DNA from 2 places in the Bacillus sp. L381 genome. Region 1 is predicted to be linked to the other one. Evidence: riboswitches for the same ligand, from Rfam matches in the RefSeq annotation. Region 1 holds a riboswitch; the other holds the start of a gene.
What was found. Region 1 has a riboswitch for lysine ahead of QRX25_RS13265 (aspartate kinase). Riboswitches for the same ligand answer to the same signal wherever they lie in the genome.

Region 1 (4,428 bases):
CAGGCGGCGCGGGAAACGAAAAAACTGCTGGACCGCCTATACCCGCTCAGGAAGTGCTCGAAGCTTCCGGACCGCGTCTGTCTTTATTATCATCTCGGACAATGCCTCGCTCCTTGTGTTAAGGATATTTCTGAGGAGACCAACCGCGAGCTGGTTGAAGATATCACCCGTTTTTTAAAGGGAGGGCATAACGAGGTCAAAAAAGAGCTTGAAGAGAAAATGGCAGAGGCGGCGGAAAAACTTGAATTTGAACGGGCTAAAGAATTCCGCGATCAGCTTGCTCACATCGAATCGACGATGGAGAAGCAGAAAATGACCATGAATGACCTTTTGGACCGCGATGTGTTTGCTTATGCCTACGATAAAGGCTGGATGTGCGTTCAGGTCTTTTTCATACGCCAAGGAAAGCTGATTGAACGCGATGTCAGCATGTTTCCGATGTATCAGGAAGCGGATGAAGAATTTCTGACCTACATCGGCCAGTTCTATTCTAAAAACAATCACTTTCTGCCTAAAGAAATTCTGGTGCCTGACAGCGTGGACAGGGACATGATCAGCGAGCTTTTGGAAACCGCCGTGCATCAGCCGAAAAAAGGCCCGAAAAAAGAGCTGCTTTTGCTTGCGCACAAAAATGCGAAAATCGCTCTGCAGGAAAAATTCTCATTAATCGAGCGGGATGAGGAACGGTCAATCGGTGCTGCCGAACGGCTCGGTGAGGCGCTGAACATTTACACGCCGCATCGGATTGAAGCGTTTGACAACTCCAATATTCAAGGTACAAACCCTGTGTCGGCCATGATTGTCTTTATTGACGGTAAGCCCAATAAAAAGGAATACCGCAAATATAAAATTAAAACCGTAACAGGGCCTGACGATTACGGCTCTATGAGGGAAGTCGTCAGAAGAAGATATTCGAGGGTGCTCCGCGAAAATCTCCCGCTGCCGGATTTAATCATCATTGACGGCGGAAAAGGGCAGATTAATGCGGCGCGCGACGTGCTCGAAAATGAGCTCGGCCTTGATGTCCCGGTAGCGGGATTGGCGAAGGATGATAAACACCGAACATCCAACCTTTTGATCGGCGATCCGCTTGAACCGGTGTTTCTGGAGCGGAACAGCCAGGAATTTTACCTGCTTCAGCGCATTCAGGACGAAGTTCACCGCTTTGCGATCAGTTTTCACAGGCAGATCCGGGGAAAAAGCGCCTTTCAATCCGTTTTGGATGATATCCCGGGAATCGGCGAAAAACGCAAAAAAATGCTCTTAAAGCATTTCGGATCTGTTAAAAAGATGAAGGAAGCAAGCCTTGACGATATTAAAAAAGCCGGTGTGCCGGCTGCGGCGGCTCAGCTGCTGTTTGAAAAATTGAAAAAATAGTATTGTGCTTTCCTGAAAAATCTGCTAGAATGTGAACTAATTTCATAAGATCGTGTTATATGGTGAAGATAGAGGTGCGAACTTCAATAGTAAGCTTTTGGAGAATGATGGATTCTGCGAGAAAAGCTGAAAGGGGAGCGTCGCCGAAGTGAATCACATCCCATCGGTGTGTTTTGCTGGCCTTGCATTAAATAAATGTAAGGCTGTCAAGAATTCATTTTCTTGGAGGGCTATCTCGTTGTTCATAATCAATCGTAATGATATGAAAAAGCAATGAGAGCTATTCCTCTCATTGCTTTTTTTATTGTGGACAAAACGCTCTTTTCTCCTCACCCGCACGAACCAAAATGTAAAGGGTGGTCTAGTATGGGTCTTATCGTACAAAAATTCGGAGGCACTTCCGTCGGGTCTGCCGAAAAAATTCAACATGCCGCAAATCGAGCCATTGCTGAAAAGCAAAAAGGCCATGACGTCGTAGTCGTCGTTTCGGCAATGGGAAAATCAACCGACGCGCTCGTTAACCTGGCGGCTGAAATCACATCTGAGCCAAGTAAACGCGAAATGGATATGCTTCTGTCTACGGGAGAGCAGGTCACGATTTCGCTTTTAGCCATGGCGCTTCAGGAAAAAGGATATGACGCCGTCTCTTATACGGGATGGCAGGCGGGTGTCCGCACAGAAGCCGTCCACGGCAATGCGAGAATTACGGATATTGATATCACGGCAATTCAGGCCCAGCTTGCTGAAGGCAGGATTACAGTCGTCGCAGGTTTTCAGGGCGTAACAGAAGATGGCGGCATCACGACGCTCGGACGGGGCGGTTCCGATACAACGGCGGTCGCTCTTGCCGCAGCATTAGGAGCGGATAAATGTGACATTTACACGGACGTTCCGGGCGTGTTTACGACAGATCCGCGGTACGTCCGGTCAGCTAGAAAACTGTCGGGGATTTCTTATGATGAAATGCTGGAGCTTGCAAATCTCGGAGCGGGTGTCCTTCATCCGCGGGCGGTTGAGTTCGCGAAAAACTATCAAGTGCCTTTGGAAGTGCGGTCAAGTACGGAACATGAAGCGGGAACGTTAATTGAGGAGGAATCATCAATGGAGCAGAATTTAATCGTCAGAGGAATTGCATTTGAAGACCAGATCACGAGGGTGTCCGTCACTGGCCTGACAAGCGGGCTGACAACACTTTCAACGATCTTCACCGCCTTGGCAAAACGAAACATCAACGTTGACATCATTATTCAGACACAGGCGGACGATGGGGAAGCGGACATTTCTTTCTCAGTGAAAACGGAAGATGCCGCTCAAACGGTCGCTGTGCTTGAAGAATATAAAAACGCGCTTGACTATGAAAAAATTGAAACTGAAAGAAAACTGGCAAAAGTATCTATTGTCGGGTCAGGCATGGTCTCAAATCCCGGCGTCGCTGCGGACATGTTTGCCGTACTGGCGGAAAAAAATGTACAAGTAAAAATGGTCAGCACATCTGAAATAAAAGTATCAACGGTTGTCAGCGAAAATGATATGGTGAAAGCGGTCGAAGCGCTTCACGATGCGTTTGAGCTTTCTAAACAGCCGTCTGCAGTATAAACGGGCAGGCAAAAAGGCGGGACTTGGAGTCACCGCCTTTTTTCAATTATACAGGGTCCTTCATATCCCATTTTACGGTCAGGACGACTTTATCCGCTCTCTTTTTTACCTGTTCATAAGATTCTGCAATCTGATCGTTCATCAATTGAATCTGTTCGGCTATAAAACCGGCTTCAAGCTGAAAACACGGCTCTTTCTGATGTTTGAGCCTGCTTGATACGAGCGGTCCTTCCAGTTCAAATTCAAGCTCTTGCTTTTTTGATCCGGTATTTGTCAAAGTTCCCCAGCCGGCTTTTTCAAAAAAGGCGGGGATTTCTTCCCACGATTGAAGAGGAAATTTGCGGGCGAGGCGTTTTCCCGCCCAATACATCATGGATGAATGTTCCGGGCCCAGGATATCCGGAAGCACGATTTCCCGGATTAATTCGTAGCCGTATGCGCTGACGTCGAGTTCAGTTAAAGGTTCTAAAGCTGCTTCATAATTATTCTTCATATTATGTATTCCCCTCTCTCCTTCGTTTATTATAGCTTAAACAGGGGGGAGGATTACAGGATGATCCTATAAAACACGTGAAAAAAAGTGAGAAAGATATCGCAGGAAAATAAAATTTTCCCGTCAAATAATCAATTCCGAAAATTATAATTTATGTACACGTTTTCTTGACGCCCATTTGAGGGAGGAGTAAAATGAAATTGTCAATAAATTTTAATAAAGTGCTTACAATTGAAACGAAGTGGGGGCAGAGATTTTAGCACATTTCGCACTTAAATCAAACAGGGGGTAAAGTAATGTCTGGGAACAGAGAGTTTTATTTTCGAAGATTGCATTCCTTGCTCGGTGTTATTCCGGTCGGCATCTTTTTGATCCAGCATTTAGTCGTCAACCAATTTGCCGCAAGGGGAGCAGATGCGTTTAACAAGGCGGCCGGCTTTATGGACAGTCTGCCGTTCAGGTATGCGTTAGAAATTTTTATTATTTTCTTACCTTTAATTTATCATGCGGTTTACGGTGTGTACATAGCATTTACTGCGAAAAACAACGCTGGCCACTACAGTTATTTCAGAAACTGGATGTTTGTGCTTCAGCGTGTCACTGGTATTCTCACCCTTATTTTCGTCAGCTGGCATGTGTGGCAGACGCGGATTGCCGCACAGATGGGCGCTGAAGTCAACTTTGATATGATGGCGAATATTTTGAGCTCGCCGTTCATGCTCGGTTTTTACATTGTAGGCGTTTTATCGGTCATTTTTCACTTTTCAAACGGCTTATGGTCTTTTGCGGTCACATGGGGGATCACGGTCACGCCGCGTTCTCAAAGAATTTCGACTTACGTGACGCTGATTATATTTTTAGCGCTTTCATACGTCGGTCTAAAAGCAATTTTTGCGTTTGTGTAAGAGAACTAGATTACTAGAGGGAGAGGGGCTATCATGAGTCAATCAAGCATTATTGTA
Region 2 (4,428 bases), 530 kb from region 1:
TGCATAAAACGGCTGCGGAAGCTTCTTTAATTTTTCCGCTGACTGCTCGAGAAACTCTTTGTCCTTCAGGCCCCAGCCCGTTGAATTTTCCTGTGTCACCTGAAATTCATCCGCGTCAAAAAAACGGTCGATTCCGAAGGCCCCGTACATCTCGTCCCGGTTCCAAAAGGCCTTATGGTTGGCATGCAGAACGGCTGAATAGTATTGATGGTCTTTTAACGCATGGTACATCGTATTGAACCGGTGGCCGCTTTTGGTAAAAAAAACGGCGCCGCTGGAAGACGGGTACAGCGAATTCGCGGTGATGAATTCTGAATCTGAGGTTTTACCCTGTTCGGTCTGCTGATAAAAATGAGTGAAATCATAACTTTTTTTCCGCAGCTTATTCATAAACGGGGTAATCTCCTGACCGTTAACCCGTTCATCCATCACAAAACGCTGTGTTGACTCGAGCGTCACAAAAATCACATTGCGTCCCTTTGCAAGCCCGAACTTTGAATCGGACGGGCTGCTGTAGTCGGCTTGAGTGTAATTCGCCACCGCCGCAAGGCTGTCTTCATCTGCAAACGCTTTAGCCCCTGCATTCAGCGTCTGCGAAATGGTGTCATACAAATGAAAGTGGAACAGGCCGATTCCTTTTACGAGCGCTTCGCGATCAAAAGGATGCTTGAACAGCTTCGGCTGCTCGGCCTCAGACAGCGCAAGGTTGCACAGCATGAGGCCGGCTGATGCCCACACATACGCTTTAACGGTCCGGGCGCCTGCTTTTCCCTTACCGGCTGTATCCCTTTTCGCAAGATAAAACAGAACCGCAATATCCAAGAATAAAGCGATATAAAGCGGGTGAAACAACTCTTGGACGCTGCTTCCCATATCGCCCATATTGCTCGCCTGAAATAAAACCGGTATGGTGATAAAATCAATATAAAACCCGTAAAACACCGTGTTTGCGATTAAAATCCCCGTCAGCATCACATTGGCCGAAAGCAAAAAGATCCGCTGTTTTTTTTCCGTCAGGAGCAGGGCGATGCCGAACAGCGGCACAATGAAGCTCAGCGGATTAATGAGAAGCAGACATTCCTCAAGAACAGAATTGTTCTGCAGATCAAAACCGAGCTTATAAACGACATATGTTTTTATCCACATGAACAGGATGGACAAGCATAAAAACCGATGATTTTTGAAAAAGGATTTCTTCATATGTATGACTCCTCACCCTAAAAGCGGAAAGACGCTTTTTGTTTAAGAGATGCGGCCGTGAACCAGTTCGTATAAATAATAGCAGGATACAATCGTTAAGCCGGCCAGCACAAGCTGCTCCGAAAAGCTCCCCGTCCTCATATAAAGGGGAAGACGGAAGCGGATCGCGGACGGAAACAGCAGTTTAATCCCGTTGACGGTCCATGCGTCAAGCACAAGATGGCTTGCCATTCCGATCATCAGTCCGGCGGAAATGCTTGGATTCGGAATGTAGGATGCCGTGATGAAAAACATAATAAGCATAAACAGCAGGCTGTGTGTAAATGTTCTGTGTCCGAACACCGTGCTTACGATTTTGGACAGAACGGGCAGCGTCCTGCCGATTTTGCTTTTCGTATGGCATATATCGGGAATCAGCGCCCCGAGGGCACCCGCTGAGGTCATCAGAACCGGATCATACCCGTAATAATAAGCAATTGCGGAACAAGAAGCGATGCCTCCCATGATGTGTGTTTTTCCTGTCATTTTTCGCTTCTCCTTTTTATTTTTGCCAAAATCCCCTGAATTACAAATATATCAAGAGAATGCATGTTTGATCAACAAACTTTACCTGTAACACCAAAAGGAAGGAGACGCGGATTCCGCATATTCTGCTACGGAAAAAGACACATTATAGGTGTACCTATATTTGATAAAGAGGTGATACAGATGGCTTTCTTTAACAAAGAAAAAGGAAAAAACAGCGATAAAAACAAAAACGTCATTCAAGGTGCGCTTGACGACGCCAGTGCAGCTCTGAAAGACGATCCGCTTCAAGAAGCTGTTCAAAAGAAAAAAAACAACCGCTGACCATATAAAACGGGTAGGGCGAATGCTCTATCCGTTTTCCGTCTAATTTTTCCCTTTGACAGATCTTTTTATCTCTGATAACCTCTGAGTAGAATTGAATGATAAAAATCCTCACTCTTTCTCGGTGAGGTAGAGGTTGCGCTTGATGATGAGTCGCACATGCCAGGCTGACAGGGGCCGCAAAACATGTGTTAAAGGCATCAGCGCCGAAGTGTAAAGAAAGCCGATCCTTCTTTATGCTGGGACTGTATCTGAATAAGTGCAGGACTGCCGCGTGCTTTTTCGCGGAGGGCTATCCGGAGATCAAGAGTGTGTGTTTCTTTAAGCATGGACTTTTGTTCAGGCTTTTTTTGTGTGTAAATATGGTCTCGGGGTCTGGTCCGTACGAATGAACAACCAGGAGGTACAGGAATGGAACAGACGAAAAAATGGGGTTTTTGGTTACTGACGGCATTTGTCGTAGGAAATATGGTAGGATCGGGCATCTTTTCCCTTCCGAGCACGCTCGCAAAAATCGCGAGTCCTTTCGGCGCTACATCGGCATGGCTTTTAACGGGAGCCGGTGTTTTAATGATCGCGCTTGTTTTCGGCCACCTATCCATCCGTAAGCCTGAGCTGACGGCGGGGCCGCAAAGCTATGCGAGAGCGCTGTTCAGCGATCGGAAAAAAGGGAATGCAGCCGGGTTCACGATGGTGTGGGGCTACTGGGTGGCGAGCTGGATCAGCAATGTGGCGATCATCACAAGCCTTGCCGGATATTTAACATCATTTTTCCCGATTTTAACGGATAAGCGTGAAATGTTTTCGATCGGCGGTCAGGCGGTTACGCTCGGCCAGCTGCTGACGTTTGCCGTATGTACGGTTTTATTATGGGGCACTCACACGATTCTCGTCTCCAGCATTAACGGTGCGAGTAAATTAAATTTCGTCACGACGTTTTCAAAAGTATTAGGATTTATCTTTTTTATCATTGCAGGTTTGTTTGTGTTTCAAACGTCGTTTTTCGATCATTTTTATTTTCCGGTTCAAACGGGCCCTCACACAGTTGAGGGAATCGGCGGGCAGATCCACAATGCGGCGATTTCAACATTATGGGCGTTCGTCGGGATTGAATCGGCGGTCATTTTATCCGGGCGCGCCCGTTCGCAGCGCGATGTGAAACGCGCCACCATTACCGGCTTATTGATCGCGCTCAGCATTTATATTATCGTGACATTGATTACGATGGGCGTGCTTCCGCATGATAAGCTTGTCGGCTCGGAGAAACCGTTTGTTGACGTCTTGTACGCGATTGTCGGCAATGCGGGAAGCATCATCATGGCAATTCTGGCGATCCTGTGTCTGTTCGGAACGATGCTCGGCTGGATTCTTCTCGGCTCTGAAGTTCCGTATCAAGCGGCGAAATCAGGGGACTTTCCCGCTGCTTTTGCAAAAACGAATAAACAGGGCAGTCCGGTTGTGTCGTTAATCGTCACGAACGTCATGTCACAGATCTTTATCTTTTCGGTTATTTCCCGGACGATCAGTGACGCGTTTACGTTTTTAACAACAGCGGCGACGCTCGCTTATCTGATTCCGTATCTCGTATCAGCGTTTTACAGCCTGAAGCTTGTTTGGACGGGAGAAACATATGACGAGATCAAGGGTTCAAGAGTGAGGGACGGTTTCATCGCCATCCTTGCCTGCATTTATTCTTTTTACGTCATTATTACCGGAACGGCCGATTTAACGACCTTTATTCTCGGTATCGGGCTGTTCTTCGTCGGTTTGCTGTTATATCCTTTCGTCTCAAAGAAATTTGCAAACAACAGACAATCGGTTTGAAAAAAAGACATCTCATGTCTGTGAGATGTCTTTTTTTGTTTGCGGCAGCGGATTACTTTTTGACGGCGTGTATAAAATGAATGGTCTCGAATGCGGTTAAATAGTCAGTGCGTCCGCTGAAAAAACGCTCATTGACGGCCGCTGGAGATAAGTGTTCATAAATAAGCAGACCTGATGATTCTAACACCTTTTCAATTTCTTCATAGCTGAAACACGATAGCATCGGCTCTCCGCTGGCTGCAGCCATTTTCACCATGTTTTCCACTCTGTTTGACAGTCCTTTTTCTTCAAAGAGCGACTGATCTGCATAATCAAAGACGATAGAGCTTCCGGGAGGGACTTGGTCAAATAATTGAGTAAGCAGGCGGGCCAGATGCTTTTTCGTAAGATAGTATGAAACGCCGAGCAGACTGAAAAAGGTTTTTTGGCGGGAAAAACCTTCTTGGTACAGACGGGTGAAAGAAAGTGAAGCGGCAAAGTCCATCGGTACAAAATGAAGATGACTCGGAATATCGAAATCCAGACGTTTCAATCTGTTTATTTTGTCTTCCTGTG

Region 2: it holds a riboswitch for lysine, as region 1 does, so the genes downstream of both, QRX25_RS16110 (amino acid permease) here and QRX25_RS13265 (aspartate kinase) in region 1, are expected to answer to the same signal.

What each region holds. Positions count from the first base shown of each region.
Region 1 covers NZ_CP127224.1:2,597,863-2,602,290, reverse strand. The annotation lists gene uvrC (excinuclease ABC subunit UvrC) at 1-1,377, shown strand, start outside; lysine riboswitch at 1,439-1,618, shown strand; gene QRX25_RS13265 (aspartate kinase) at 1,744-2,973, shown strand; gene QRX25_RS13260 (YslB family protein) at 3,020-3,466, opposite strand; gene sdhC (succinate dehydrogenase cytochrome B558) at 3,763-4,371, shown strand; gene sdhA (succinate dehydrogenase flavoprotein subunit) at 4,405-4,428, shown strand, end outside.
Region 2 covers NZ_CP127224.1:3,127,882-3,132,309, reverse strand. The annotation lists gene QRX25_RS16125 (LTA synthase family protein) at 1-1,200, opposite strand, end outside; gene QRX25_RS16120 (metal-dependent hydrolase) at 1,243-1,725, opposite strand; gene sspJ (small acid-soluble spore protein SspJ) at 1,909-2,049, shown strand; lysine riboswitch at 2,172-2,352, shown strand; gene QRX25_RS16110 (amino acid permease) at 2,461-3,873, shown strand; gene QRX25_RS16105 (class I SAM-dependent methyltransferase) at 3,926-4,428, opposite strand, start outside.